Regions from separate parts of the Alteromonas sp. LMIT006 genome, predicted to be linked through region 2. Evidence: predicted binding sites of a transcription regulator. Region 2 holds the regulator's gene; each other region holds the start of a gene.
What was found. Region 2 encodes sigma-54, which starts transcription at its own class of promoters, with help from an activator protein. Its sites were predicted from a motif close to GTTGGCACGNNNNTNGNNT; they were not measured.
Positions count from the first base shown of each region.

Region 1 (10,717 bases), 430 kb from region 2:
CATAGATATCGGGATCGGAGGTTTGGCAATGGTCATTGATGACAATGCCACCACGCTCGCCGAGCTCAAGATCGAACTGACGGGCTAACTCATCTTGCGGACGAATGCCGGCTGAAAATACAATCATATCCGTTTCTAAATGCGTGCCATCGGCAAAGTTCATGCGATAGCGACGAGAGTCACCGGCGACGATTTCAGTGGTGTTTTTACCGGTGTGAACACTCACCCCTAAAGCTTCGATTTTTTCTCGTAACAGGGCACCGCCCCCTTCGTCCACCTGCACGGCCATTAATTGAGGCGCGAACTCCACGACATGCGAGGTGAGTTTGAGATTATGCAAGGCATTGGCACACTCAAGCCCCAGTAAACCACCGCCCACAACTACTCCGACTTCACTTTGTTCAGCGGATGCGGTGATGGCCTCGAGATCTTCAATGGTGCGATACACCAAACAATGTGCTTGGTCTTTGCCCGGAATCGGCGGGACAAAAGGGAAAGATCCTGTCGCTAGGATGAGTTTGTCGTAGGATTCAGTGATCCCGTTGACTGTGGTGATGATTTTGGCTACGCGGTCGATGTACTCGACCTTGTCATTGATTAAATATTTTACCCCGTGCTCGTCGTAATAAGCCTCAGAGGTCATCATCAAATCCTCGACGGTCTTACCGGCAAAGTAACTCGATAATTGAACTCGGTCGTAAGCGAGACGTGGCTCTTCAGAAAACGTCGTCACCGAGAAATGAGCGGCTTCAGGGCTGTTCACTAATGTCTCAATAAACTTATGGCCGACCATACCGTTGCCGACGACGATGATTTTTTGTGTAGTTTTTTGTGTAGTTTGTTGTGAACTAGGTTGTTCTTTACTAAGTGATGCAGACATAGCAACACGTCCTCTTTTTATCAGGGGCAAAAACGTGTCATTACAAGCGATATCAGCGTTGATAAAGCGGTCTTTGTATAGATACCGGCGTTGGTACGGACAAATGACAAAAGAATTTAAATGTTATTTTATTCAAATTAGCAAAGCTTGTGCCAAAGGTTATGTAATTGATTCTATTGGTTTTTGTATCAATTTGGGCGGGTGTGAATGCACTGTTATTAAGGCAACTGCACCAGTTTGATGCAGGCAGACCTACCGTTAGTGGCATATCTGAGATATATCCATTCAACTAACTCTCATCTTGTGGGATGCAGTGATTCAGGCGATTGATTAGGATTAAAAAAGTCACGAACCGCAGTGAATGATACGTGACTTGATCAATTGTATCGGTTAAACAATTACTGGGTATAGATGTTGCGCAGTTTTGCAATGTCCGCATCAGTTAGCCCGACCTCGCGTTTCAAGTAACCTGCAACAGATCCATACTCTGCATCCAATACTTCAAAAGTAATATCCCGTTCTACACCTAATACCGAAAGTACCATAGCCGAGATAAACCCAGTGCGGTCTTGGCCTGCTGAGCAATGTAAAATGATGGGCGTTTGTTGATTCAAAAGTGTATCGAAATACAGTTTAATTTGAGGCAATTGCGCTAGGTGTATCATTTTGTAGAACGAGACCATATCAAATGACTTACCCGCTTTTCGTGTTTCCTAAGGTAGAGTATTTTTTGACAATAAAGTTCTCCTTTTCTGGCATTAAAACTATACTTTTTGTCAGTCACGAGACATAAGTATTCTCGATACACTTGCATGGCAATCAAGCACAAAAGAGAAAATAAAAAAATGCAATATTTAACTCAAAGTGAAATCGAAGAAGTGAATGGTGGTGTGGGTTTGCCGGGTGCAGGATTTGGTGCTGCATCGGGTGCAGTGGGTGGCCCCGTAGGCAGTGCCGTCATCAAGTTCGGCCTGAGTAAAATTAGCTTTTACGGCGGAGCCACACAAGGTCTTGTCAGTGAATAGTTTAATGAACCGCCTCCCTGTTGGGGGGCTTTTTATCGTTCTGATTCTGTTTGGGGTGTTATTGTTATCACTTAACTCAGAACCGTATGTGCAGTCGCTGTGTTTATCTTTGGTCTGTGTGAATGCATTGAACGCGTTTGTCTTTCCGTTTAAATCGACCTTATCTATGTTACAGGATGGGTCTACCTTGAATCAGTGGCAGCGCAGGTGGCTAAAATCACAAATCGTGGTCATATTGGTTGGGGCTTTTGGTATAGGGCTTGTTTTATGATGATTCATATTCTACCCCCTTCTTGGCGAAATCTTTGTCCTCATCAATATACGATTTAGCGTATTGTTTATTATTTTGAATGGTCAAAAAGTGCCGCATCCGTTGGAGAGAAATTTTAAATACGGTTGAAGTAATGAGTGAATATTCAGTCAACGTCAAACGCCTCATCCAATGATGTGGGATTGAGTACGTTAGATACTTGCTTAAAATGCGCTATCGTTTTACATTGTCTTTACAAGAATCAGAATAAAGACCATTAAGACCATGAAAACAAAAGCTTTTACTAAAACACTTATTGCCTCACTGTTCATCGCGCCAGCCCTCTCGTTCGCTTCCACGACGGATGATATAGTGGCTCAAAAAGCCGCCGCCATCGAAGACAAAGTCATCGCTTGGCGTCATCATTTACACGCGAACCCAGAACTGTCTAATCGAGAATTCAAAACCGCTGCCTATGTCGAAAAGCACCTGCGTTCATTAGGGCTTGAAGTACAAACCGGCGTTGCCATTACCGGTGTGGTCGCGGTATTGGATTCGGGCAAACCTGGCCCCACAGTGGCACTGCGCGCGGATATGGACGCCTTGCCGGTCAAAGAAATCAACGATTTGCCTTACAAATCCACCCAAACGGCGGAGTTTGAAGGTAATGTTGTGCCGGTGATGCATGCGTGTGGGCACGACACGCACGTTGCTATGTTAATGGGGGCAGCCGAAATTCTAACCGGCATGAAGGATGAACTGCACGGCAAAGTGAAGTTCATCTTCCAGCCTGCCGAAGAAGGTGCGCCTCGTGGTGAGCGAGGTGGCGCAGAAGTCATGGTCGAAGAAGGTGTTCTTAACAACCCAGACGTGGATGCGATATTTGGACTGCACATCAGTGCCAATACCGATATTGGCAAAGTCAGGTATCGTCATGGTGGGATCATGGCGGCAGTCGATCCGTTCAAAATCGTCGTTAAAGGCAAGCAAGCTCATGGTGCATATCCTTGGAAAAGCGTCGATCCGGTGACCACCTCAGCACAAATCATCATGGGCCTGCAAACCATTGTCAGTCGCGAACTGCGCTTACTCGATGATGCCGCAGTCGTCTCAATCGGCTCCATTCACGGTGGCAATCGCTCCAACATCATTCCCATGGAAGTCGAGATGGTGGGCACTATTCGTACCCTGAACGAAAAAGCACGTCAGCACATGTATGAAGCCGTTCCCCGCAAAGCCAAGGCCATTGCTGAGAGTATGCGCGCAGAAGTCGAAGTCACTTTGCCATTAGATTATTCTTATCCGATTACTTACAACGATCACGATTTGGTCGATCAGATGGTGCCGACCCTAGTGCGCACTGCTGGCGAGGATAATGTGATTTATTCCGAAGCGGTAACGGGCGCGGAGGACTTTTCGTATTTTCAAAAAGAAGTCCCAGGGTTATACATGTGGATAGGCGGTAAACCGCTGGATGTGTCGGTCGAGGATTCGCCTGCGCATCATACGCCGGAGTTTTATGTGGACGATGAAGGTATGAAGTTGGGCGTGAAGTTACTGACGAACTTGACTCTGGATTATATGCAAAAGAATATGGAAAATACCCAATAATGCGAACCGTTGGTCTTATTGGGGGCATGAGTTGGGAATCCACGGTCAGTTATTACCAAGCTATCAATCGCGGGATTCAGGCACGTTTGGGTGGCCTTCACTCGGCTAAGATTGTTTTGGAAAGTGTCGATTTTGCGCCAATCGCCCAGATGCAAAGTGATGGGGAGTGGGATAATGCCGGGCAAGTTCTAGCCGAATCAGCCAAAACATTACAAACCGCGGGTGCCGATTGTGTCTTGATTTGCACCAATACTATGCACAATGTCGCCGAACAGGTAGAAAATGCCATAGATGTGCCGCTTTTGCATATTGCTGATGCCACCGCTCACGCGTTGCAGGCCGATCACATCGGCAAAGTGGGTTTGCTGGGCACGCGATTTGCGATGGAGAAGGATTTTTATAAAGGTCGTTTAACCGAGCACTACGGCATTGAGGTCGTCACGCCTTGTGAACACTCACGAACCATCGTGCATGATGTGATTTATAACGAGTTGTGTTTGGGTCGCATCCGCGATGACTCTCGCCAGCAATACCGAACTATTATCGATGAGTTAGCTCAACAAGGTGCGCAAGCGGTTATCTTAGGTTGTACCGAGATCGGGCTGTTAGTCAAACCGACGGATACCGCGATGCCATTGTATGACACCACGGCCATTCATGCTCAGGCGGCGGTGGATTTTGCGTTAAAAAAGGTGTGATCCTCTAACTATTCGCCTTCACTATTTGTCTTAGTACCATCGGCAAGATCCCTTTGTGTCGAATTTGCTCCAGTTCTGAGGACGTATCGACTCGTGAACTCAAAGTCAGTTGATGCCTAGAGCCATCAGCCCGATGGATTATGAGCTCGACCGAGCCCCTTGGCGTGAGCTGGTCAATGCCTTCAATATCAAAGGTTTCTGAGCCATCCAAGTTGAGCGATTTGAGAGTAACATCAGCCGGAAGTTGCAACGGCAAAATCCCCATCCCGACCAAGTTTGATTTGTGAATACGCTCAAAGCTTTCGGCAATGATGGCTTTTACACCTAACAGTGCAGGTCCTTTGGCTGCCCAGTCGCGAGATGAACCGGTACCATATAATTTGCCACCAAACACCACCGTTGGTGTATTAGTAGCGTGATATTTGGCGGCCGCATCATAAATCGACATTTGCTCCCGAGGTTGTCCCGATTCATGGTAGTGTGTCACGGCCCCCGTTGACCCCGGCACCATCAAATTACGTGCTTTGACGTTACCAAAAATACTACGCAACATCACATGGTGATTGCCGCGACGTGCGCCTAGTGACGTGAGATCATTTTCCGCGACCCCAAGTGACATCAGATACTCTCCCGGAGGCGAGTCCGGTCTGATGCGGCTCACCGGCGAGATGTGATCGGTGGTGGTGTTGTCATCACACATCACGAGCATTCGGGCATGGTGAAGGTTTGAAAGCGCATCGTGTGGCGCCTCTAGCGAAAATTCATCAAAGAACGAAATCTCTTGAATATACGTCGATTGCGCATCCCACTGGTATACTGGACCTTGAGGGGCTTCTAGGGAACGCCATGTCTCCGGACCTGAGAGGGCATTTTCATAGGTTTGTCTAAACGCCTGTGGGTCAAGGCACTGTTTGAGTGTGTCTTGGATCTCTTGATTCGATGGCCAAATATCTTGCAAAAACACATCATGTCCTTGAGCGTCTTTGCCTAAGGCATCTTTAGTAGGATCGATTAATACGGTTCCGGCTAACGCCATCGCCACGACAAGCGGAGGAGACATCAAGAAGTTCGCATCGACATCCGGATGCACTCGACCTTCAAAATTACGATTCCCCGATAACACCGATGCGGCAACAATATCATGCTGTTGCAAAGCTTGCTCAATGCTAGGCGCTAAAGGCCCTGAATTGCCCACACAGGTGGTACAACCATAGCCTGCGGTATTGAATCCCAGCGCATCAAGATGCTGTTGCAAGCCTGCTTTGGTCAAATAGTCCGTTGCCACTGGAGAGCCCGGAGCAAGGGAGGTTTTGATCCCCGCTGGGACTTGCATGCCCAATTCGTTGGCTTTTTTGGCCACAAGGCCAGCCGCGACCAGCACACTCGGGTTGGATGTATTGGTACAGGCGGTTATGGCGGCAATGACAATATCACCGTCTTTTAGGGAACGCTCTTTTTGCGCAGTAAACACCCCATCTGCATCGGCCTGCATGGGAGTAACTGTGGCGGTTTCAGGTGTGCGCTGGGTATCGGATACGTTGTCTGCAAACACGTTACCGATTTGTGATAACGAATGACGGTCTTGTGGCTTTTTGGGGCCTGCTACCGAAGGCTCAACAGTTGATAAGTCCAAATATAGGGTATCGGTGTATTCTGGAAGTGGTTGCCCAGGTGTCCAGGTCATCTGTTGTGCCTGGTGGAAGGCAAAAGGCACATCGCCATCACGACCGGTTGCACGAAGATATTCAGCGGAGACTTCATCAAACGGGAAAAAGCCCATGGTCGCCCCGTATTCAGGTGCCATATTGGCGATGGTGGCACGGTCTGGCAAAGAAAGACTCGCCGAGCCTTCACCGATAAATTCCACAAATTTACCGACTACGCCTGCAGGATATTTGCGGAGCATCTCAGTGATGGTTAAGACCAAATCCGTTGCGGTCACACCTTCTTGCAGCTCTCCGGTGAGCACCACACCCACAACCTCTGGAGCAAGCATTTGCATCGGTTGACCCAGCATAGAGGCACCGGCTTCGATACCACCCACGCCCCAGCCGACGATGCCCAATGCATTGGCCATGGGCGTATGGCTGTCCATGCCAATCAAAGTATCAGGGATCATTAAACCGTCCATTTCCAAATAACCTTGTGCTAAATACTCTAGATTGACCTGATGCACGATGCCGGTTTGCGGAGGAATGATACGGATGGTCTTAAACGCTTGAGCACCCCATTTCAAAAAAGAATATCGCTCAACATTGCGAGCCGCCTCAAGCTCACCATTGATACGCAGTGAAGCAGGACTGCCAGTGTTGTCCATCGTCACCGTATGGTCGATGACCAAATCCGCACGGACTAAGGGTTCAATGATTGCAGGATCTAATCCCATGCGCTGCACCGCAGAACGCATCGCTGCAAAGTCGACAATCGCGGGGGTACCGCTCAAGTCATGCATAATGACTCGTCCGGCGGCAAAAGGGATTTCTACTGGCTGAGTACCTTTGTGTTCAGGCCATTGTCCGAGCGCTTGTAGCTGTTCTTCGGTGACACCATGTTTGCCAACATTACGGGCAATCCCTTCCAAAATTGGACGTAGCGAGTAAGGTAGTCGCTCTAGCTTGATGCCTAGGGCGTCAGCCGTGGCTGGTAGACTGTGGTAGGAATACGCGGTACCGCTTAACGTTTTGACCGATTGCGCAGGAGAAAAAGCCGTAGAATGAGACATGGATGAGCACCTTGTAGGGATAAATGCATTATTGTCGACAATAATAGCTTTTTTAGGGGAGGATGCAACTAGATTAAAGTATTATGGTTTTTTATTGTCGACACTTTTGCGCCCGTAAAAATGTAAAGTTCGCATCAGCGTTGGGTGCGGATCCCCAAATTGAGAGCCTGAACAATGTCGGAGGATTCAAATTGGATCTGGCACTGCAAAATCATCATTTGCCCCCAGATAAAACGCAGCCGATTGGCCTCGGAGGTCTGCCAAAAGGTTTTAGTTTTGTTGATAAACGCTTTTACAATATCAATATGCCCATCCTTATATAAGTGCCTGACCAGTGAAAAGTCGGGCCCAAATGCACTCAAGAGCATGGGATCTTTGATATCCAAAGATGCCATAAGTGAGGCTTGTGTCGCCTCCATATCACCTTGCCGATAGGCGATCCAAGCGCGAGCCATATTAATCGCATGATTCTCACTGCTGAACTCGTCCAGTACTAGACCTGCGATGCGTTTTTCCATACTCAAGGCTTCTGAATACGACAATAGAGCATCGATTTTTAGCCTGGCCTGCGCAATGGGATCAAGCTGCGCACTGTAAGTTAAATGCCGGGTTAAGGCGCTGATGCGCTGAAATGTATGGTCTTGTGTTGCTGAGTTGGTTTGCTCAATACGCTCATATTCGCGCAAGGTTTGGGTGTACATGCGCTCATTGTTTTGCGCAAAGGTAGCGAATCGAGAGTCGATGTAGGCATGGTATTTGGGATCTTGGCAGCCTTGAGCATACAATGCATGGCTTTTGGGTGGCAGCGCAATCAAAAATAGCAATAATATTAGATGCAGGAGGTTCATGAGCGGATACTGAGCGCAATATGTGCATGGTGTTAGCATGAAAGTTTAAACGAAGGCTATGCAAAAAAAGTTTTTTACTAGTATGATTATTGCACCAACCCCATGGCGCTTTGCTTGTGACCCTGAAACGTTTGCAATAAAGAAGAAAACACTGCATTAGCTCCTATACACGCATCATCTAAATCAACTTCAGTAGCGATACATTGCTCAAAATGTTTCAAAAAGTTGTGCCATTTGCTAGGCGTTCCCATGCCATAACCATTGTAAAACTGACAAGGTATCTGGTCGCCAAAATGGTGTTTAAGATGGCGTGTAATCATAGCTCCACCCAAAGTGGATCCTTCCAAAACATAGAATGCGCCAAGAGCTTGTTCTGGACTAGCTAGGTCGATTGAGGTTACAGCGCCAAGTGGGAGCATTTGAAGGGCGTTTTGATTTGCCAAAATGTATTCTTCCATCTCAACAATCCGCGCAATATCTTTCTGTATAATGTTAAATCGTTCTAATCTGTCGACAAGATCAAATATAGCAAGGCTCTTAAGTTGAGAAGCAATATGCACCATGTTTTTGTCAGTCCATAATTGCCATTGCATCAAAATACTTTGATATTCTAATAAAGTGACGTCATCGGCCATTAACCGGCGCATCGCATGACAGCTTTCCATCTGTTGGTGTACAGCTCGAGTCGCTTCCTTTACTGCAGATACGGCAGAAAAAGGGATAAAATGTTTTGCTAGTTGTCGCTCCATGCCTAATTACCTGTAATAAGTTGACTTAATCGAATCACCATAGTAGTGCCTACGTTTTTGGTGGAGGATATCTCGAGGTGTCCTCCCATGGCTCTTACTAAGCTTTCAGCAATTGGGAGTCCAAGACCAGACCCTTCCTTATTTGAAAATCGCTGATAAGGTTCAATGCATCGCTTTTTCTCTTCTTCAGTCATGCCGACACCCGTATCTGTGACCGTGATTTGAACTTGACCATATTCTGTCTCTGAACAGCTGATACTCACCTTCCCACGATGCACATTATATTTGATGGCATTTTCAAAAATGTTGATCAATACTTGTCGAATTCCCCTTGGTTCTGCATACACAGTGCAGTTACTACATTCGAAGATAATCTCAATTTCATGCTTGTCGGCGACAGGTTGAACTAAATTAATGATGTCTTGGATGAGTGAATGAGCATCAATGACACAGAAATTTTTATTGTCGATAGTATCAATGAGTGTCGAGCTTTTTAGTGTGTAATCAATCACATCTTTCATTAAATACGCAGATTTTTGTAGCGAATCAACAATTTGCTTTTCTTTTGCTGAAATATCACCGACAAAACGCATTTTTAACAAGTCAGACAAACCAATTAAGCCATGCAAAGGGGTTTTTAGTTCATGAGAAAGCTTGGCGATCATCTCGTTGCGGAGTTTATTTTCAGAAATGGCCCGGTCACGTGCTGCAATTAATGATTTTTTGATGCGTGTGGCTTCTGTGATGTCAGTAAACTCATAGACGATGAGTTTTACCGAGGTTTCATTGGGTCTATCAAGGTTGATATAATCAAACAAAATCCCCTTTCTGAACTCGACTTCTCTGACGCCGTAATTTGCAGTACTAATTGTAAAACTTTGTCCAACCTGGGTGTTGTCCAATTCGGTAATGCCCAGCGATAGCATGAATTTTTCAAAGGGCGTGCCAATGAGTTCGCCCAAGCTCACATTGAAAGACTCAGAGGCAACGTTATTGATGGCCAAAATTTCGCTCGACCCTTGTCCTCCTTTTTCTATGCCTATCGCGATACCCGAAGAAATACTATCAATAAATTCACTGGCACTGTTGCGAATTTGCTCGCGACGTTTGACCGTGTAATCCCCCCACTAAACCACAGTAGTCATAAGTAGAAAATTCCAATAAAATAAAATGAAGGAGTTTTCTAATGCGTAAATCAAAATATAGTGATAGCCAAATAATGGCAATGATCAAACAAAACGAAGCCGGAGTGTAGGTGCCTGATTTGTGTCGAGAGCATGGCATGAGTAGCGCTCAGTTTTATAAATGGCGTGCAAAGTTTGGCGGTATGGACGCTTCGATGCTGAAGCGACTTAAAGAACTTGAGGACGAGAACAAGCGTCTTAAAAAGATGTATGCTGAAGAGTGTATTAAGGCAGACATTCGACAGGAGATCATTGAGGGAAAGCTGTAACGCCATTCTTGCGACGCGAGATGGCGAAAAAACTCGTATCCGACAGACAGTTTAGTATTCGTTTGGCCTGTGCCTGCGTCAACATCAGTGAAAGTGGCTACCGCTATGTGCCTTTGCTATCAAGCGAAAATGCATTGGTTGCAGACTGGCTATTGCGATTGACCGAAGCCAACAAGCAGTGGGGTTTCGGTTTGTGCTTTTTGTATTTGCGCAACGTCAAAGGATTTAGTTGGAATCACAAACGTGTTTATCGTATTTACCGAGAGCTTGAACTTAACTTACGGATAAAGCCGCGAAAACGCATTAAACGAGATAGACCAGATGCCTTAAGTGTGCCGCTGGCGAAAAATCAAGTGTGGTCAATGGATTTTATGTCAGATACCTTGGCTGATGGCCGCAGCTTAAGAACGTTTAATGTCATTGATGACTACAATCGTGAAGGCTTAGCGATTGATGTGGACTTATCTATGCCAAGCGCACG
Region 1 is NZ_CP101291.1:618,073-628,789, reverse strand. Features, by position in the region: gene nirB (nitrite reductase large subunit NirB) at 1-880, opposite strand, end outside; partial or broken gene NLG07_RS02930 (tyrosine-protein phosphatase) at 1,279-1,566, opposite strand; gene NLG07_RS02925 (hypothetical protein) at 1,726-1,905, shown strand; gene NLG07_RS02920 (hypothetical protein) at 1,898-2,176, shown strand; gene NLG07_RS02915 (amidohydrolase) at 2,441-3,766, shown strand; gene NLG07_RS02910 (aspartate/glutamate racemase family protein) at 3,766-4,464, shown strand; gene acnA (aconitate hydratase AcnA) at 4,469-7,186, opposite strand; gene NLG07_RS02900 (hypothetical protein) at 7,321-8,034, opposite strand; gene NLG07_RS02895 (biliverdin-producing heme oxygenase) at 8,121-8,783, opposite strand; gene NLG07_RS02890 (HAMP domain-containing sensor histidine kinase) at 8,786-9,787, opposite strand; partial or broken gene NLG07_RS02885 (IS3 family transposase) at 9,970-10,717, shown strand, end outside.
Region 1: nirB (nitrite reductase large subunit NirB) is a predicted target of sigma-54. The motif match lies at 1,019-1,037, and genes of this name have one in related genera.

Region 2 (10,717 bases):
CTGGATTCGAGAATCAGGGCAACATCACACGCGGGAGTTTCATGCAGGATCTTGCGCACAGAAACAAACTTACCGGCGTTAAGTGCGTCGATAATCATGCTAACTTGGTTGACTGGAGTGGGCGTGGCTAAGAGTTCTGCCATAACTTAAGTTCCACACTGTGCGCGTTTGGAATATGTTAATGATAAACGAAAGATGGACAAAAAGAAATTGAGAAGTTAGTTATCCTCTTCTAAAAACTTTGTACAAAACAGGGTTTTAACTGCCTCAAATGCTTCTTCAGCATCGTCGCCTTCTACTGTTACCATAACTACTTTGCCTTGCGACCCCGCGAGTAACATTAGTCCTAAGACACTTGAAGCGTCTGCGGTTTTATCACCAATTTGCAATGTAATAGTCGAGTTGAATTCGCCAGATATTTTGGCTAACTGAGTCGCAGGTCTAGCATGCAACCCTAAGCGATTGACGATAGTGAGTGCTTCACAAATTTTTGGCATGGTTAGTTTTTCTCATTACGCTGCAATTCACGATGACGAATTTGCACATCTGGGTACATATCCATTATGTTCTGTTTGAGTTGTTCTGCAACATACACAGAACGGTGTTGCCCACCTGTACACCCAATAGCAACCGTTACATAACTCCGATTATTGCGCTCAAGATGGGGTAGCCATGTGGTGATTAAATTTTGGATCTGCCAGATAAACTTGCTCACAACGGGTTGTCCGCCAAGAAAATACTGAATGGGCTTATCCAAGCCAGTAAAGTGCTTTAATTCCGGCTCCCAGTGAGGGTTGGGCAGAAACCTGGCATCAAACACGTAGTCTGCATCTTTGGGTATGCCATACTTGAACCCGAATGATTCAAAAACCAACACTAAGCGAGTGCTTTTTTTGCCCAAAATCCGCTCTTTGACTATTTCAGCTAAGTCATGCACTGTGAGTTTGTCAGTGTGGATCACCAAATCGGCCCGTTCTTGTATCGGCTCTAATAATAATTTTTCAGATTTAATTGCTTCTTCTAAAGAACGGTTATGGCGTGATAACGGATGCAAGCGTCTGGTTTCGCTATACCTTTTCAACAAGACGTCTTTTGAGGAATCGAGGTAAACAATTGACACATCCCATGCATTCGGTAGATAGTCTAGTATTTCGGCAAGCTCGTTAGATTCTTTGGGTAAGTTACGAACGTCAACACTCACCGCGACCTCATGGTACTCGTTTGTCAAGGTTTGTGTCAGTGCTGGTAATAAGTTTACCGGAATATTATCGACACAATAATACCCTAGATCCTCAAGGGCGCGCAGTGCAATCGATTTGCCCGAGCCTGAACGTCCACTGATAATAATGAGTTTCATATAGGCTCCTAAAGCTCGGGTTATTGCAATGCGTCGATGATTTGCTGTGGAATGGTAGCTGCGCGGATCTGACTGACTATGTGCTCATCATTGAGTTTTGCAGCAATGGCTGCGAGCGTTTGCAAGTGTCCTTCTATTTGCTCTTCGGGTACCAGAAGTGCGAAAAAAATATCGACGGGTTCATTATCTACCGCATCAAAATCCACACCCGGTTGTGTCGTTAAAACGACCGCGATCACTTCTTCAATATTGGCTAGACGACCATGCGGTATGGCAATCCCTTTGCCAATACCAGTTGACCCCATCTTCTCACGACCGACAAGACTTGCCAGTACTTCAGCTTGAGGCACATCTTCTAGCTGACTGGCAACGACTTGAGAAATGGTTTCTAAAATACGTTTCTTGCTTTGACAAGAGACCGCACATAAAGTGCGGTCTATATCGAGTAAATGTTGAATGCTCATGATTAATGACGCTGAAGCTTTTCCTTGTGCTTAATCACTTGACGATCCAGTTTGTCAATTAAACTATCAATCGCCGCATACATATCTTCGTGTTCAGAGGTTGCAAACACCTCACCACCATTGAGGTTCAATTTAGCTTCGGCTTTCTGTCGAATTTTTTCGACATTCAAAATCACTTGTACATTGTTGATATGGTCAAAATGACGCTCGAGTTTCTCAAATTTCGTATCAACATAATCCCGTAGTGAATCAGTAATTTCAACGTGGTGACCAGTCAGGTTTATTTGCATAATTGACTTCCTTTTTGTTTCATTGTTTTTAAACCAAGCTTTTGCGTTGGCTCGAAGATGGGATGTTCAAAGACTCCCGGTACTTTGCAATGGTTCGCCGCGCTACTTTGATACCTTGATCGGCTAACACTTCTGCAATCTTGTTATCGCTGAGCGGTTTCACTGTGTTTTCTGCCGCTACGAGCTTTTTAATTAATGCGCGAATCGCTGTTGATGAGCATTCACCACCGGATTCTGTTGCCACATGGCTAGAAAAGAAATATTTCAATTCAAAAATACCACGAGGCGTATGCATGTACTTTTGTGTAGTGACACGAGAGATAGTGGATTCGTGCATATCTACCATTTCAGCTACATCATTAAGCACCATTGGCTTCATCATCTCTGGACCGTGCTCAAAAAAACCTATTTGCTGTTGCACAATACAGTTTGCGACCTTAAGCAATGTGTCATTGCGAGATTCCAGGCTTTTAATAAACCATTTGGCCTCTTGTATGTGCGATTTGACAAACTGGCTATCTGCGCTATTGCGTGAGTTTTTACTCAATGCTGCATATTGTTGGTTAATATTTAACTTAGGTAAGCTATCAGGGTTAAGTTCGACTAACCAACGTCCGTTCTTTTTGACCACGCTCACATCGGGAATGATGTAAGATGGGGCCTCAGTTTGTATAACACTTCCCGGTCTTGGGTTAAGTGTCTGTAATAACAGCATTACTTCGCGTAGCTCTTGTTCTTTTAGACGCGTTTTGCGCATTAAAGTTCGATAATCTTTTGCTGCAAGCAAATCGCTGTATTCGGTAATAATGTCTTTTGCTTCTGCTAGATATGGTGTGTCTTGGTCAAACTGACGAAGCTGAATCAATAAGCATTCTTGTACATTCCGAGAACCGGAACCCACGGGATCAAACATCTGGACCCGCTTAAGGACACACTCAACTTCATCGAGTTCGACATCCTCAATATCAACAGCTTCAAGAATTTCTTCGGTTGAAGTCGTCAGATAACCGCTGTCATCAATGCTATCTATGATCGCGAACGCTATGGCACGGTCGGTGTCTGAAAAAGGGGTTAAATCTACCTGCCAAAGCAAATGGTCTTGAATATTCTCAGTCGTTTCACCTTGGTAAACACTATCATCGTCACCACCAACCGTGTTTGTCATCGGTGCAGGAGCTGAAGATGCACTGTAGTACTCATCCCAGGTACTGTCTAATGGCAAATCGTCCGATACATTATCGGATTCCAGCGCCTCATGAGATGAAATAGAATCAGCACTAGCGGATTCTTTATCTTGAGATTCGTCGAGTGATTCGGTATTGCTAGAAAAGTCGTCTTCCACTTCTAGTAGTGGATTTGCATCAAGAGCTTCTTGTATTTCTTGTTGTAAATCCAGTGTAGAAAGCTGTAGCAACTTAATCGCCTGCTGCAGTTGCGGCGTCATGGTAAGTTGTTGACTGAATTTTAGTTGCAGTGAGGGTCTCATCTATATCCTTAATCTAACCTAGCAGATAACATCCAAAATACCTGCATGTATTGATTATAGCCTAAATTGTTCCCCTAGGTATACTTCCTTAACTTTTTGATTATCAAGTACTTGCGAAGCTGTACCCGAAGCAATCAATTCCCCTTGGCTGACAATGTAGGCTTTTTCACACACATCAAGTGTTTCACGCACATTGTGATCTGTAATCAGTACACCTAAGCCTTTGTTTTTAAGTTGCTGAATAATGTGTTTGATATCCCCAACAGAAATTGGATCAACACCAGCAAAAGGTTCATCCAACAAAATAAACTTCGGATTGGCCGCCAATGCTCGAGCAATTTCAACACGGCGTCGTTCTCCACCAGATAAGGCCATACCCGCTGAATTGCGAATGTGATTAATATTAAACTCGTCAATTAGTGCGTCAGCTTCTGCTTCTCGCTGCTCTTGCGAGAGTTCTTTACGGGTTTGCAAAATCGCCATGATGTTGTCATAAACGCTTAATTTACGAAATACCGACGCTTCTTGAGGTAAATAACCAATACCCTGCCTAGCGCGTTCATGCATTGGATGATAAGTTAAATCTGTTTGATCTAAGGTAATTTCGCCCTTATCTAATGGCACAATACCGACAATCATATAAAAGGTCGTAGTCTTGCCTGCACCATTAGGCCCTAACAGACCGACTATTTGTCCTGACTCAACCTCTAAAGAAACATCCCGCACCACTTGTCGAGACTTATAAGACTTTGCGAGATGAGTTGCCTTGAGAATTGCCATAGTGTTTATTGCTCTTCTTTTTGTGGTGTTTTTTCAGCTTGAAAAACCGCTTTAACTCGACCTGAATCCCCATCGGTCCCAGAGGCGATTAATTGCTCATTGAGCATGTCAAAAATAATATTTTCTCCCGAAACCGTACTGGAATCCTGAGCTAACTGAGCACTTCCTGACAAGTTGATTTTTTTATCTTTTCGAGTATATCTAATTTCATTTCCCGATGCTTTAACGAGACTGCCATCCTGAGAGCGTTGCTCAAATGAGGCTGGGGTTCCTGTTGCGATAAACAGTTCGTTACCATCTCCCGCACTGGCATCGATCCGGACTTCATCTGCAGTAATTTTCAATGAACCTTGCGTAATCACGACGTTCTCTTTGTAGACCGCTACATCATTTAAGCCATCCACAAACTGCGTGACCGATTTGATTGTGATAGGTTGAGCAAAATCGCTTTGTTCCGCGTGCAAAACGCAACTCATAAAAACGGCAAAAATTAATATTAAACGCATGTTCATCTCGTTGACTTATTGGGTTGGTTTAAACTCAGTATGAGTATGTTCAAGTAATGCAAAGCGTTTTTGTGCTAAATTAGCATCTAAACCATTGCTGTGCATGGAAAATTCTTTACCACGCAACACTATCGCCGAGTTAGAACTCAACGCTTTGGTATCTAAATTCATCTCTATATATTCTGCACTAATTTGCTGAATAAAGTCTGTCTCATTTTGACTTTGGATGACAATATTATTTTCAAGTAGCATACGATTATCATCGTACAAGGTGCCCTCTTGCGCACTGATAATGTATTGGCTGCCATCTGCCAAAAAGATCGTATATCGCGGTTGGGTGAAGACCATAAAGCCCAATTCGGCGTAATGTTCCATTCTCTTAGCATTGATTTCGTGACTTATTAGGCCTGCTTCATTAAAGCGTTGCGAAAATAATTCTTCAGCTAAGTAGGTCGGGGTCAACAGAGAAGGTTGATTTTCATTGGTCTGTTGCTTGTTTGAATTCACAGAAATGGGCAAGTTATAAACAATAATAACCAGAATGAACAGGACAAAAATTGAAAAACCAACTCGATTCATCAAACACTCGCACTGTGAATATGATTCAATTGCCCATGAGCTTGTAATAGAGTATCAGTGACCTCGCGTACTGCGCCTTGACCACCCTTAGTCATGGTTATCCATTGAGCTTGTTGTTTTACCAAAGGGTGCCCATCGGCAACACTTATGCATAAATTCGACTCAGTAAACATACCAATATCAGGCATATCATCACCCATGCTTGCTACGTTTGCGCTTGTCAAACCTAGAGTATCTTTCAACGAGGCAAGTGCTTGCGCTTTGTCTTCGCATCCTTGAATAATGTGTTTCACACCTAGAGCACTCATTCTGTTATGCACTAAAGAGGAAGCGCGTCCAGTGATGATGGCAACCTCTACCCCTATGCTTTGTAGTGATTTCACGCCATAGCCATCACGGGTATGAAAAGCTTTGAGCTCTTCCCCCTGATTACCTAAATAAATTCGACCGTCAGAAAAGATCCCATCGACGTCAAAAGCAATCAGCTTGATCTGAGTTAATTTAGTCGCGACGTCATGAGACAAGTTGGTGTAAAGAGTTTGCACGTTAAACGACCCCTGCCTTGAGAAGCATGTGCATATTAAATGCACCGACAATGTTGTGTTCCTGATCGACAACTAATAAGGCCGTTATTTGCTTTTGTTGCATGATATTTAAGGCGTCTACGGCAAGCATTTCTGGTGAAACTGTAATCGGATTAGCTGTCATTACGTTTTCGACTACGCTGCGATGTATATCGATTTTTTGATCCAAGACACGGCGCAAATCACCGTCTGTAAAAATTCCCTTTAAGCGTTCATCAGCAACCACGCCAGTCATTCCTAAGCCTTTTCTACTAATTTCTAGTAAGGCCTCAGTAATCAAAGTATCCGTGTTTACACTTGGTATTTCTTCTCCACGCAACATGATATCACTGCAGCGTAGCAATAATTTTCGACCAAGAGAACCTCCAGGATGTGACAAGGCAAAATCTTCAGAGGTAAATCCTTTAGCATCTAGCAACGCAATGGCCAATGCATCTCCAAGTACCAAGGTAACGGTTGTTGAAGTCGTTGGTGCCAGGCCAAGAGAACACGCTTCAGCTGGCACCGGAATGGTGAGTACTAACTCAGCGTGTTGAGCAAGAGTTGATTCAGCTTGCTGAGTTATAGCAATGTAGGGAATATTGAGTCTTTTGAGAACAGGTAATAATCCGAGTAACTCTTGTGTTTCGCCCGAATTAGAAATGGCGATCACCACATCGTTGGCGCTTAGCATTCCTAAATCACCATGATTCGCTTCACCAGGGTGAACAAAAAACGCTGGAGTACCAGTACTGGCAAGCGTTGCTGCGATCTTCGAACCGATGTGTCCAGACTTACCCATGCCCGAGACAACGACTTTGCCCTGACAATCTTTTAGTAACTGACAAGCCGCAACAAAGGTTTCGTCTAAGACCTTAGGTAACTCAGCAAGCCCTTTCGCTTCGGTTGCGATGACTTGCTTGGCAGATTGAATAAAGTGATGCTCAGACATAATTTTCCCTTGTTCCTAATTCGGCTTATGCTGCTTATTATGCGAACAACAGGACTTGATATGCAATAAAACAAGCAAACAAAATCGCTCCTTCAAAGCGATTGATGCGTCTAGTACCGACAAAATTAAAACTAAAAATAAGTAAAACAACGGTCAAACTCAACATGACCAACAAATCTCTACCTGCTGCATTTGGGTCAAACATACCAGGCGCAAAGACCGCCGGCATGCCCAGCACCGCGAGTAAATTGAAAATATTTGAGCCAATAATATTACCCATGGCTAAGTCATCTTCTCCTTTGAGAACTCCAGCCACACATGCAGCGAGTTCTGGCAAGCTGGTACCAATCGCGATGATCGTTAAACCAATAACCAAATCACTAATACCTAAGTATTTGGCGATGAAGACGGCAGATTCGACCAAAAAATGAGCGGATAAAGGTAACATAACCAAACCGACAATCACCCACATGACGGCTATAGACGTATTAACGTCAGAGGGTATTTCGGTTTCATTTTCGCTCACAAGTGGATCGTTTTTGTCTACTTTCATTGACAACACGCCCATACCAATAAGTACTAAGCCAAACATGACTAACAAAATGACACCTTCGTAAAAGGCAAACACACCATCATGTAAAAACCAGGCCGCCACCAAACACACAAAAAATAACACTGGAAATTCACGTTTTAAGGTGCCAGAAGAAACGAGTAAAGGCTTGATTAAAGCCGTGATCCCCAAAACTAAGGATATATTGGTGATATTTGAGCCTATCGCATTACCAATCGCGGTATTCGGGGAACCGCCTACTGAAGCGGTTGCCGACACGACAATCTCTGGTGCGGAGGACCCCATGGCCACAATAGTTAACCCAATCATCATAGGTGAAACACCCAGATTTTTGGCTAGCGCTGAGGCCCCGTGGACAAAGCGATCAGCACTCCAACTAAGCACTAGAAGACCGGCGATAAAAATCCCAATTTGTATTAACACGCGAGCAAAATCCTTGAATAAAATGTATTAATGGTGAACATTTTGTCTAAATCAACGGTCTATGAACCATATGAATGTATAATAACGTAAAATACACTCGGTTGGCGATTTATCTTAGACAAACCTTGTAACTTTTAAGATTTGCCCCATGTACCTGTCTTGTCGCATAATATAGACAAACATAACAGCAATGCACACCTCCAATTAAGGTTAAGGAACCACCTGTATTCATGAGTAACTCATCTACACTAGTGTCCGTTGAAAACTTGCGTTTTTTACGTGGTAATCGCGTTATTTACGACGGTATTAACCTCACTATTGAAAAAGGTAAAATTACCGCGATAATGGGTCCCAGCGGAATAGGCAAAACCACCTTAATGAAATTAATTGGTGGGCAACTCAAACCAGACAGTGGTGATATACGTTATGCCGGTAATTCTATTCCCCAGATGTCACGAAGGGAACTTTACAAAACCCGCAAAAAAATGAGCATGCTGTTCCAATCTGGCGCGTTGTTTACTGATATTTCGGTGTTCGATAATGTGGCATTTGCCTTGCGCGAGCACACCAAACTCGATGAGGACATCATTCGCACCTTAGTCTATCTGAAACTTGAAGCCGTTGGCCTGCGTGGAGCGGCTGATTTAATGCCCAGTGAACTTTCCGGTGGCATGGCACGGCGTGCAGCTCTAGCACGAGCCATTGCGCTCGATCCTGAGCTCATCATGTATGACGAGCCATTTGCCGGACAAGACCCGATATCTATGGGCGTATTGGTTAAGCTTATCAAAGCGCTGAGCAGTGCTTTAGATTTGACGAGTATTGTGGTAACCCATGATGTCTCTGAAGTACTCGACATTGCAGATTATGTGTATATTCTTGCCAACCAAAAAATCATCGGCGAAGGAACACCCTCACAAATTAAGGCTTCTGACTCGGCACTAGTTCAGCAATTTTTGCAGGGTGAAGCAGATGGCCCTGTGCCGTTTCATTTCCCTGCAGACAATTTATTTAATACCTTGTTAGGCACCGCTCAGCAGGGAGTGAAAAAATGAACTATTTACAATCTATTGGGTACAATACGCTGAATGCCCTAACGGGATTTGGACGTGCTTTATTGATGCTAGTGGGGGCTATTATTGCCGTCCCTCAGCGCAAAAACATTCGCCTCACCATTCACCAAATATACGTTGTGGGTGTGCAGTCTTTATTGATCATCATGGTATCTGGGTTATTTATCGGTATGGTCATGGCCTTGCAAGGTTACACTATCCTGGTGAATTACGGCGCAGAAGGCTCACTTGGGCCAATGGTCGCCTTGTCTCTGCTGCGTGAACTGGGCCCCGTCGTCACGGCTTTGCTGTTTGCTGGTCGGGCAGGTTCGGCGTTAACCGCAGAGATTGGTTTGATGAAGGCCACTGAACAACTCAGCAGTCTTGAGATGATGGCGGTTGACCCACTGCGACGGATTATTGCCCCCCGTTTTTGGGCTGGGGTCATTGCCATGCCAATGTTGGCCCTGATTTTTTCTGCAATTGGTATATTAGGCGGACATCTTGTTGGCGTCGATTGGTTAGGGGTAGATGCGGGTTCATATTGGTCTATAATGCAAGCGACCGTTGAGTGGGATAAAGATGTCGTCAACGGCATAATTAAGAGTTTTGTTTTTGCAGTTGTCGTCACTTGGATTGCGATTTTTAAAGGGTACGATGCAACTCCCACATCGGAAGGTATTTCTCAAGCCACCACTCAAACTGTTGTATACTCGTCCCTCGCCGTCCTCGGCTTGGATTTTGTGCTTACTGCACTCATGTTTGGCATAAACTAGGAGCAACTATGACCACACGTAAAACTGAACTATTGGTTGGATTTTTTGTCGTTTTAACGCTTGCAGCTGGGTTGTTATTAGCATTAAAAGTTGCCAATCAAGGGATGTCTGGTTCAGATCAAAGTTATACACTTTATGCTAAGTTTGACAATATTGGTGGTTTAAAGCCTCGTTCAGCGGTCAAAGTGGGCGGCGTTACAGTTGGTCGAGTGGAATCGATTTATCTCGACCAAGATGATTTTACACCGGTGGTGGTATTGAGCATCTCTGAACAATACAACAATTTTCCAGACACGAGTTCTGTTGCTATTTTGACCTCGGGTTTATTAGGTGAGCAGTACATTGGCTTTCAGCCAGGATTTGCCTTTGATGACCCAGTAGTATTGACCGATGGCGATTTTATTTCAGATACCAAATCAGCATTAGTTCTGGAAGATTTAATTGGACAATTTTTGTTCAGCCGTGACAGTAACTAAGAATATTTAAGGAATTGTTAATGAAGCCTTTTTTCTCACGTATGTTTTGGTCACCCGTGCTAGGCGCACTTTTTATTTTAAGCCTTGTTTTCAGTAGCGCTAAATTATTTGCTCAACCCGAAGTTCTCAATCCATACGTCATGATTCAAGATGCCGCATCGGCAACGTTCGGTAGAATGAAAAATGAAAAGGATCTGATCGCTCAAGATCCAGAACATCTTCGCACGATCATGCGTGAAAACCTGCTGCCGTTCATCGATTATCGTTTTTCTGCCTTTATGGTCTTGGGCAAAAATGCCCGTAACGTGCCTAAACCTCAACTTGCAGAATTTGTTAATGTCTTCAAAGAATATCTCGTTACCACTTACGCTAACGCAATGGGGTATTATGATGATCAAACCGTTTCATTTGAACCTGGCGGAGATTATCTGGGTCAAAAAAC
Region 2 is NZ_CP101291.1:189,070-199,786, forward strand. Features, by position in the region: gene mgtE (magnesium transporter) at 1-143, opposite strand, end outside; gene NLG07_RS00865 (HPr family phosphocarrier protein) at 219-497, opposite strand; gene rapZ (RNase adapter RapZ) at 500-1,357, opposite strand; gene ptsN (PTS IIA-like nitrogen regulatory protein PtsN) at 1,378-1,821, opposite strand; gene hpf (ribosome hibernation promoting factor) at 1,824-2,111, opposite strand; gene NLG07_RS00885 (RNA polymerase factor sigma-54) at 2,140-3,597, opposite strand; gene lptB (LPS export ABC transporter ATP-binding protein) at 3,652-4,377, opposite strand; gene lptA (lipopolysaccharide transport periplasmic protein LptA) at 4,383-4,883, opposite strand; gene lptC (LPS export ABC transporter periplasmic protein LptC) at 4,899-5,462, opposite strand; gene kdsC (3-deoxy-manno-octulosonate-8-phosphatase KdsC) at 5,462-6,007, opposite strand; gene NLG07_RS00910 (KpsF/GutQ family sugar-phosphate isomerase) at 6,009-6,977, opposite strand; gene NLG07_RS00915 (calcium/sodium antiporter) at 7,015-7,971, opposite strand; gene NLG07_RS00920 (ATP-binding cassette domain-containing protein) at 8,202-9,026, shown strand; gene mlaE (lipid asymmetry maintenance ABC transporter permease subunit MlaE) at 9,023-9,799, shown strand; gene mlaD (outer membrane lipid asymmetry maintenance protein MlaD) at 9,808-10,275, shown strand; gene NLG07_RS00935 (phospholipid-binding protein MlaC) at 10,296-10,717, shown strand, end outside.

Region 3 (10,717 bases), 250 kb from region 2:
AAACAGGTGAGATTCACTATGGTAGAGTACCTGCTGGCTCGGTCGTGGTATCTGGCTCTTTACCAAGTAAATGTGGTACCTACTCACTGTATGCAGCGATCATCGTCAAAAAAGTCGATGCCAAAACTCGTGCCAAAGTGGGAATTAACGAGTTGCTTCGCGCTGCGGAATAAACACAGCAACCGAGAAACAGAAAAACCGATGCTACTTATTTGTACATCGGTTTTTTTGTAGTCTAAAACAGCTTATGCAGAGAATTGAGTGTTGTGTTGCTTAAGCCAAGCAACAACATCTTCTTCTGGGGTAAACGTTTCCATTGAATCTAACTCTAACATTGGCGTAATTTCTTCGCCTTGCAGTTGGGCAAATAGCTCAGCAAATTGTTTGCCGGCACCACAGTAAGATTCACAATAAGAGCTATCACCTAAGGCAGCGATTGCGTATTTTTTGCCTTGTAATGAAGGTAAATCGGCTTGAACATCTGCAAAGAATAACTCTAAATTCGGTGGTACATCTCCCATACCTGTGGTTGAGGTGATGACCAAAAAGGCTGCATCTTCCTTGAATAAATCAATATCTGGATCGGTATGAACATTAACCTGATGCCCTGCCGAGATTAAGAATTGTTCTGCGTGTTCTGCAACATTTTGAGCATTCCCGTATACTGAACCTACAATAATTTCAATTTGTGCCATGATGAATCATTTCTCCAACTTCATATATAGTCAATTTGTCCACAACCGCTTTTAAGTCCAATGGCTTTGGCGCAGTAATCGTCAAAGGCGAATCAGTAATTGGGTGAACAAATTGTAATTCGTGATGATGCAATGCCAAACGATGTAGCCCAAAATGGGCTCGCATAAAGGCATTTTGTTTACCGTCGCCGATCGTCGTGTCACCGACAATAGGATGATTTATATGAGCGCAATGACGACGTATTTGATGTTTACGTCCTGTCTTGGGAAAACAACGAATCAGACTAAAACGCGCCTGCTGATACCTTCCAACTGGTTGTGGCACAAGATAATGTTGTAAGCACTCCACTCGTGTAAGAGCCTCTTGCGCTGGTTTGTCGGTATGAGCCTGTCTATCTGATATCTTATCGAGTTTTTCTTTTAACGCATAGTCGATTTCACAATCACTCGCCCATCCACGGACTATTGCTGTATACGCTTTTTGCCAACTGTGTTGTTCAATTTGCGCACTCAGTAACCGCGCCATGTTAGAACTCAGAGCAAATACCAAGATCCCAGATGTTGGCTTATCGAGTCGATGCACTGGAAACACGTGTTGTCCGATTTGATCTCTTACCATCTGCATCGCAAACTCCGTCTCGTGTTTATCAATCGTACTTCGATGAACGAGTAAACCACTGGGTTTGTTTATGGCGACCAAAGCCTCATCTTGAAAAAGTATATCGAGCATGAAATTCCAACGGATCTGTTTATAATGTCCACCATCAAAACAAACAGTGTACGTTAAGGCTATGCAAGATACACCAGAATCGACTATTAATTCAATCAGTGAGTTTTTACACGCTGCTGGCACACAGTTTCGCATCGTTGATATGGGACGTGGATACCGCGAACTATCCGCTCAAACATTTGTTGATATCGAGTATCAAAAGCAGCCTGTCCCCTTTCCTAGACAACAGCATATGTGGTTTGGCTGTATTTTTTGGCAGTCTGGCCAGCATTTCATTTGGTTCATTAAGCTTCCATTAGATGAGCGAGGTTTGCTAAATCAAGCCGCTCGCAATTCGTTTTTAGAAAAAGTCATCCAAGCGCTTGGCGCACAGTTACAAAACACGGTCCAACAAAACGGGCAACTTGGTGACAATCCCTTTACCTTTACTCCTAATCAGAAGCAGCTCGCAGATTTTCATGCTTTCGCAAAAAAAATCTTAATTCAACCCGCCAGTCCTTATTTGGCTCCTTGTATAGATTACATACAATCTCCAAGCACTCAAGATTGGCAGACTCTCCCTGTACAAGGTTTGGCTGAAATCGCCAGTCGTTGTAATGAAGGCAATATTCAAGTTCATTTACTCAATAATTGGTCAGTGATGCCAAGAGCTGTCACCATATCTTTGCTCGAAAGTTTTGAACATTATGCGATAAACAAACCATTGGCAGTGCACATCAAAAAAGAAATCGAAGTACTGGTCAAATCGAATCAGATTGATTTTGGTCTTCTTGCTAGTTATTTACGTGCGTTGAGTCAAGCTGACATTGGCATTCAAACTGAGACTGTACGTTTCATCTGTAATCAAGCCGATGTGCCATCTGAATTATTACTCGTAATTGCGGCTCGGAACTTTGCAGCACTGCAAGATACGGCTGTATTACATCGTTTTATACCCCATTTGCTGTCGTATGATGATGACTTTGTGATGGGGTTGTACCAAGATCTAGTGCAGTTACCTCAGACCCGCATGCATTTGTTGTCATTGATTCACGATACCCGGGACACAACCGGTTTATCACAGCGTATCAAACAGATTACCACCGCGTCATGACACTTTTAGACATATTGGTTTCGGTATCACTCATGTGCCTTGCGATTGGCTTTTGGCGGATCCGAGCTAATGCAGAGATAGCAAGAACTGTGGCTCAGCAATATTGCAAAAAACACGAACTGATATTTGTCAGTATTCATCGCCATAACATTCATCTGCTAGGTCAGCGCAGCGGTGAAATTGATTACCTGATGAGTTTTACTACGGCACCGGATGTGGCTTATGAAGGGGTCATAACCATAAAAAAGCAACGCTTGATACGTATAGATTTACCGGTTTTTAGAGAGCCAGATTAATTTAATACAAAAGAAAAGGCGATAGCCTATTGACTATCGCCTCATTGTTTCGAGCTTCCTTCTCAGCGTTCCATTGCTACAATAATCATCCCGATTAACATCCGTATACGCCCCTTTCCTTCTAATCCAACTCATCCTAAGCTGGCCGCGAATCCATCCACGGGTCCCTTTCCATGTCTCCAGTACGAAGTTGCACATCCATACTGCAACCTGCTTCCTTCCTGAAGTTATTCCTGTTTGGTTGTTGCCAACCAATGTCCCTTTCCTTTATTCCTGATATCGCTTGATATCCTATCAAGCTTTGGCAAATGCCATGTCCCTTAACTCAACAATGTCTTCCTGACTGGGTCATTGTTTCCGTGTGACAAGGTAAATATTACGCAACTAAACCATGATTTCAGGAAAATATTTTTTAATTATGCTGTGTATAAACACGATTCTTTTGTTGTTACCTCAACTAAAGTACCGTAATAACAGGGGTTTGGGATAAACTGTGAGAAGACTGTGGATTAGAATAGCTATCAATGGCTTACATTATTGTAAGATATTTCTTACGGACAAAGTAAGCCATCACCTTGGAAAAGCTAAATCGACTTATACATTATTTGACCCGAAATGTTTTCAGTGGATAATTTTTTGATAAAGGTAAAACCTCCAGAGTTAAAAAACGATAGGCATTTGTCTAATGTAACAAACACTCCAACTCCATTTGAACCTTCTGTAGAAGATACAATTTCATTGATACCTGCCAACAAAATATGACCAAGACCTTGATCTTGATGTTGCGGATGCACCCCGATGAACGAAATCATGTGACAGTCCTGAGTGGGTAATTCAGCCCTCACCAGTTTCTCTTTGTGTAGTAACTGTTGCGTGCCAAGAAAACCCGCTGTCATCAACATGCGTAAGCGCCAATGCCAATAACGACCATGACCAAAGTCAGGATTTGGAGTAAGTAAACACGTGACAGCAACTAAAGAACCATCCCGGTATACGCCTAACATTGGTTGTTTAGCTTCCCAAAACGCATTGAGTTCTTCGCGGATAGCGCTGCGCAAGCGCATCTCATAGCCCTCCTCCTCTACTTTAAAAATCTTGGAGAACAATGGATCATCAAAGTAAGCATTGTACAGAATAGACGCAGCGACCTTTAGGTCAACTGCGCTTAGGTGTTTAATTTCAAAATCTATATCGTTTTCTGAATAGTCTACTGCTGCTGAATACTCCATAAGCGTTTCTCCATAAGCCGTTACGCGAAGCTGTTTGTAAATATTGTGTAAAGATTTATAGAGCTTTAGTGTGGTAAAGGCAAGTAAAGTTCAATTATTAAACAGAAATAATTAAGGCAGCTGCATCGATTTTAGATAGTCCTGCCCCCAGCCAATAAGAGAATTTTCTTTGAAAATCAATGGAGTGCATTCGTCTTTTGTCGTAATGCCGTCTGGCTGTTTTCGCTGAGTTCGATAGTATAAAATTTGATATTGTTCAGAGCCCTTTAATGATAGCTCATTAAAATCTGCAATCCCCATCTTCTCTGTAATGTCTGCGAATGATATCCCTAATTGGAGAGATTGAATGTGCTGCCGATTATTTTTTTCGCGAGCTTCCCACTGGCTATGTTGGGTATCCCATTCACTACGATTATCTGGATCAATAGCGATTACGCATCCAGAAAGGGTCAAGAGTAACGGGAAAGTGAGTGCGATTTTTTTGATAGTGTGCATGTTAGCTTCCTTGTATAATCAAATGAATACATGCCAATTCATTCAATTTCAATGCCAAAGATAAGCAATTGATTAGTATATGTTTTATATATAATCCTTGTTCATATTGACGATAATTTAGGGAAAATACTTAAAAATGAGTGAAATTACCAAAATATGTCAGTCCCTTACGGATAAAGGGATCACGCCAACCGTTGGTCTAATCAAAGCGAAATTAACGCAAAAAACACCACTACCTGACATCATCTCAGGGTTAAAAGCCTTCCAAGCTAACCAACCTCATGAACCTGCATCAATAAAAGAGCCAAGTCTAGCTGATAGAGTGATGGAACTAGAAAAGCGTTGTGCAAACCAGCAAGAGCATATTCAAACATTACAAGAGCAAGTCGAATCCTTGCGTTTTATGGTTAAGCAACTGTCAAATAACCAATAAACTCTTGCAAGCTATTCGCGACGATTTGATGTGGCGTTCGACCGACGTATTCAAAGACGACTTCACCAGATGACGGTATGATGGAAATCAATTCTTCGTCATCATCTGTTACCCCAATAAAAATGGTATCGGGTTGTTTGAGTCTTCTTTTCATTAAGACGTGACCAATAATATTCTCTTGTAAGCGCGCAAAGTCTTCTTCATTCCATACTTGCAGTAGAGTCATCACTCTACCATCAAAATTCACGGAGAGATGATCGGCATAATAAGCACAGTAAAAGCATTCTATGGTATCGGGAATTTGGATCTCTAAAGCGGTGCCGAGTTGCTTTAGGTTAGCAGATGCATCGCTCTGACGAGGGACTGGTTGCCACTTAACCCAAAGATCGTTTGTAATATTATCTGGGTCAACTAAACAAGGAGATGGCCACTGCGCGTCAAACTCCACCATGCATTCGTGCTGAGATTGATACTGTTTGATGAAATCTTGCCAGAAAACATTCATAATAATGTTTAAAATAAAGAATTACTTACAAAAACTATGACAGATAAATCACTTTATGCCAATTCACAAAGTATTAAGTCTTTGACTTTGGGCAATGCCGTAACGTATCAATCCCAGTATTCGCCTGAACTTTTACAGCCTGTGCCACGATTACTCAATCGTCAGCAAATCGGTATAAATGAACAAAATTTGCCCTTTACTGGCGAAGATATCTGGAACGGGTACGAATTATCATGGCTCAACCCCAAAGGACTACCACAAGTCGCTGTAATGCGTTGTTTTGTGCCGGTGACGAGTCCTAATATTATTGAATCCAAGTCATTTAAACTTTACTTAAACAGCCTCAACCAAACCGTATTTAGTGATCATAGTTCGTTGTCTGCAACGTTACAAAAGGACTTAAGCCAATGTGCTGGCGAGTGCGTAAAAGTAGACATCATTCGTCCTGAGCAATTTTATAATGAGCAATTCATCATAACGGATTGGCAATGTATAGATGAACAAGACATTCAGATTAAAGAGTACCAACCCAACCCTTCATTATTAAAAAATTCCAGTCATGAAGTTGTCACACGACAGCTCTATTCTAACTTACTGAAGTCGAACTGTTTGGTAACCAACCAACCTGATTGGGCGACGGTATTTATCAAATATACTGGTCCCAAAATATGCTCTGAATCCCTGTTGAGGTATATAGTCTCATTTCGTGAACACAGCGAGTTTCACGAACAATGCGTTGAACGTATCTTTACCGACATTTTGCAGCAAACAGGGGTTTCTCAGTTAACCGTCTATGCAAGATACACCAGACGTGGTGGCTTGGATATTAATCCGTTTCGCAGTAACTTTGAAACGTGTTACGGAGATTGGAGACTGCTCAGACAGTGAGCGTTTGGGTCTTGACCTTTTTGAAGATAGACCGATATATAAAATATACGAACAACAGCAAGGACAAGCGTTTTGACCAAAAATCCAGTACAACTTAGCCCTGTCGGTTGGATGAGCCAATTATCACAAAATGAAATGGCGCTCATTACCGACCATACCAATACCAAACATTATCAATTGTTCCGTAACTGTGTTTTAGCAGTGCTCAACAGCGGCGCCGAAACCGATGATATGACCAGTATGCTCGACAAGCATCAATCATTTGCCATTGATCTCATTCGCCGTGAACGCGGAGTCAAAATTGAATTACTCAACCCTCCGCAAGAAGTGTTTGTCGACGGTAAATTAATTTCTGGTGTGCATGAACATGTATTTGCCGTGATGCGAGATTTGTTATACGTCGAGAGTATTTACCCGAATCACAGCACGGAATCATGTAGCGGTTCGGCTGCAACCGATATGGTTTTTGATATGCTGCGCCATGCGAATGCACTTGAATATAACGATGGCATCAACACGGTAGTGTGTTGGGGTGGGCATTCAATTGGTCACACCGAGTATCGATATACCAAAGAGGTAGGCTATCAACTTGGTCTCAGAGGATTCGATATCTGCACAGGATGTGGACCCGGCGCAATGAAAGGGCCAATGAAAGGCGCCGCGATTGGACACGCCAAACAACGGATCAAAAATGGACGTTATGTGGGATTAACTGAGCCGAGTATTATTGCTGCTGAACCACCTAACGCCATTGTCAACAAACTTGTGATTCTACCAGATATTGAAAAACGCTTAGAAGCCTTTGTGCGTTTTGGTCATGCCATTGTGGTGTTCCCGGGTGGGGTCGGCACCGCAGAAGAGTTATTGTATTTATTAGGTATCTTGCTGCATTCTAAAAACCAATCGCAACAAGTGCCTTTGATCTTAACTGGGCCAAAAGAAACTTCAGATTATTTTGAAGCGATTAATGCCTTTGTAGCGGCGACATTAGGTATAGAAGCCACACAAAAATATAGAATTATCGTCGATGATGCAAAGGCGGTTGCACAACATATCAACAACCAACGTGAAGTCATTCGCAATCAACGTCTTCAGAACGGAGACGCGTTTAGTTTTAATTGGTCACTGCAAATTGAGCCTGAATTTCAAATTCCTTTCGTTCCGACACATGAAAACATGGCCAATTTACACCTACATCGAGACCAGTCTTCCGCTGATTTGGCTGCAAATTTACGCAAGGTGTTCTCAGGAATTGTCGCAGGTAACATCAAAGCTGATACCATCGCTCAAATTGCCGAAAAAGGAAAGTTCAAATTAACTGGCGACCCAGAACTTATCACCATGGTCGAGCGGCTATTAGAACAGTTTATTGCTCAAGGTAGGATGAAGCTGCCCGGCAAGACTTATGAGCCGTGTTATGAAATAGTCAAAAATTAAGTAAATTCAATACAACTATAGTCCACATTTATTTATTTTAGTAGAGATTGGCATGTGGCTAAGTTAAAATATTAAAAATTAACGACACATCCATTTCTATCAAAGGAATTTTCATGACACAACAACGAATTACCGTCATTCGTGGAGACGGTATTGGACCGGATATTATTGATTCAGCCATCCAAATTTTGGACAAGGTCGGCTGTAATTTTGCCTATGACTACGCCGATGCAGGTCTGATGGCATTAGAGAACCACGGTGAATTACTTCCTCAAGAAACCCTAGATTTGATTGCAAAGAACAAAGTTGCATTGAAAGGCCCTCTAACGACACCGGTTGGTGAAGGCTTTACTTCAATCAACGTAAGCTTGCGCAAACAGTTCCAATTGTATGCTAACGTTCGTCCTGTGTTGTCTTTCAAAGGCACCAAAGCACGTTATGATGATATCGACATCATTACGGTTCGCGAAAATACTCAAGGCATGTATTCAGGCCTAGGTCAAATCGTATCAGACGACGGCACTGAAGCGGAAGCAAAAAGTAAAATCACTCGTGATGGCGCAGAAAAAATCGTTACCTTCGCTTACGAATTAGCGCGTCGTGAAGGCCGTAAAAAAGTGACCGCCGTTCACAAAGCAAACATTTTAAAATCGACTTCAGGACTATTTTTAAAAGTCGCACGAGAAGTAGGCGAACGTTATCCAGATATCGAATCTGCTGAGATGATTGTCGATAACACTTGTATGCAACTGGTGATGAACCCTGGTCAGTTTGATGTAATTGTTACGACTAACTTGTTTGGTGATATATTGTCTGACTTATGTGCTGGCCTTGTCGGTGGTTTAGGCATGGCACCTGGTGCAAACATCGGTGAAGAATCAGCTATTTTTGAAGCAGTTCACGGCTCAGCGCCTGATATCGCTGGCATGAACCTCGCTAACCCAACGTCAGTTATCCTTGCATCAATCCAGATGCTTGAATACTTAGAAATGGGCGACAAAGCAGAAAAAATCCGTGCCGCATTAAAAGACGTCATCGAATCTGGTGATCGCACAACTCGCGACCTTGGTGGCGAACACGGCACCACAGACTTTACTCAAGCAGTACTTGAACGTCTATAATAGAACCAAAAGCTTAAACCGGATTGAGGCGACTTAATCCGGTTTTTTTATGGCTGTTCAAAAGTATGGATTTTCATTCGAAACACTAAAACTGGCCAATCTCTCGCAACGAGTTCGCTACACTTGTCATTACTTAGCAAAACGCTAAGCAACATGAATATTAATTTATTGAAATACAAGGTATCGAATCATGAAAAACATCCTACTTTTTGCTCTTTTACTGTCTCAAATTTGCCTATCAACCAATCTGTTGGCTGAGACGGTTACCGTGCAGGGAACACAATCTATTAGTCAAGACATCAACGTAGTGCAACACCTCAATATCAATACAGCAAGTGTCACCGAACTCACGGCTTTACCAGGTATAGGGGTTAAGAAAGCCCAAGCCATTGTGGCGCATCGCACAGATCACGGTGAGTTTTTGAAAAAAGAAGATTTGACTGAAGTAAAAGGTATTAGCCGAAAGCTACTTGCCAAAATCGAATCGCGTATCCGCGTGCAGTAAAAAAGCGCCAGTATCACCTCTGATATGGCGCTTAAATCGGTTAGGTTAGCGTTTTAGCCGTTTTTACTGGCTAAATATTCTTTGAATGCTGGACCTATTTCTGGATGACGTAAGGCAAAATCCACATTGGCTTTCATATAACCAATCTTAGAACCGCAATCGTGACTCTTGCCTTTCATGTAATAGGCGTCAACTTGTTCTACATTCATCAAAGACGCAATGGCATCGGTAAGCTGGACTTCACCGCCGGCACCAGGAGGAGTGAACTCCAGTAACTCCCAGATCTTTTCAGACAAAACGTAACGACCGACAACGGCTAGATTTGAAGGAGCCTCATCCATCGCTGGTTTTTCAACCGTTGCATGGATTTTCGCTGATTGACCGGCAGTAATTTGTGCGCCGTCTAAATCGACTACACCAAATTTACTCACGTCCTCTTCTGGTACTTCTTCGACCATAACTTGAGACACGCGACTAGTATTAAAGCGCGAAACCATTTCGGCAAGGTTATCTTTTTTAAGGTTACTCGCCGCATCATCCATGATCACATCAGGTAGTACCACAGCAAATGGGTTGTCGCCAACGACAGGGTGAGCACACATAATGGCATGTCCTAAACCATTTGCAACCCCTTGACGCACGTGCATGATGGTGACGTCTTTAGGCACAATGGCTTGTACATCCTCTAATAGCTGACGCTTAACCCGTTTCTCAAGCGTGGCTTCAAGCTCAAATGACGTATCAAAATGATTTTCGATAGAATTTTTAGAGGCGTGCGTGACTAAGACAATCTCGCGAATACCCGCCGCAACACATTCATTGACCACGTATTGAATAAGTGGCTTGTCCACGACTGGAAGCATTTCTTTAGGGATTGCCTTGGTGGCAGGTAGCATTCGAGTACCTAAACCGGCAACGGGAATGACGGCTTTTTTAACTTGACTCATTGATTTAATATCCTTTTACTGAAAGACCACGTCCAATACCATAGTACGCAAGATCATATTCCGACACAATACTCGGTTCATAGATATTTCGACCATCGAAGATGGCCTTGTCTGTCAGAGTGTTTGCTAAGAAATCAAAATCAGGCGCTCTGAAGGCTTGCCATTCGGTACAGACAACCAGTGCATCCGCACCGGTCACCGCCGCTTCTTTGGTGCCCATCAGCCTGAAGTCAGCACGATGTCCATATATTCTCTGGGCTTCATCCATCGCTTCCGGATCATACGCTTGCACGGTTGCACCGGCATCCCATAGTTTTTCCACTAATACACGTGCGGATGCCTC
Region 3 is NZ_CP101291.1:2,468,204-2,478,920, forward strand. Features, by position in the region: gene dapD (2,3,4,5-tetrahydropyridine-2,6-dicarboxylate N-succinyltransferase) at 1-173, shown strand, start outside; gene NLG07_RS11535 (flavodoxin domain-containing protein) at 246-695, opposite strand; gene truC (tRNA pseudouridine(65) synthase TruC) at 682-1,425, opposite strand; gene NLG07_RS11545 (DUF3549 family protein) at 1,487-2,518, shown strand; gene NLG07_RS11550 (DUF3301 domain-containing protein) at 2,515-2,814, shown strand; gene NLG07_RS11555 (GNAT family N-acetyltransferase) at 3,399-4,043, opposite strand; gene NLG07_RS11560 (DUF3192 domain-containing protein) at 4,155-4,538, opposite strand; gene NLG07_RS11565 (hypothetical protein) at 4,675-4,971, shown strand; gene syd (SecY-interacting protein) at 4,946-5,476, opposite strand; gene queF (NADPH-dependent 7-cyano-7-deazaguanine reductase QueF) at 5,513-6,364, shown strand; gene ppnN (nucleotide 5'-monophosphate nucleosidase PpnN) at 6,437-7,801, shown strand; gene NLG07_RS11585 (isocitrate dehydrogenase) at 7,915-8,922, shown strand; gene NLG07_RS11590 (helix-hairpin-helix domain-containing protein) at 9,113-9,427, shown strand; gene galU (UTP--glucose-1-phosphate uridylyltransferase GalU) at 9,481-10,374, opposite strand; gene NLG07_RS11600 (UDP-glucose/GDP-mannose dehydrogenase family protein) at 10,379-10,717, opposite strand, start outside.
Region 3: NLG07_RS11560 (DUF3192 domain-containing protein) is a predicted target of sigma-54. The motif match lies at 4,579-4,597, and genes of this name have one in related genera.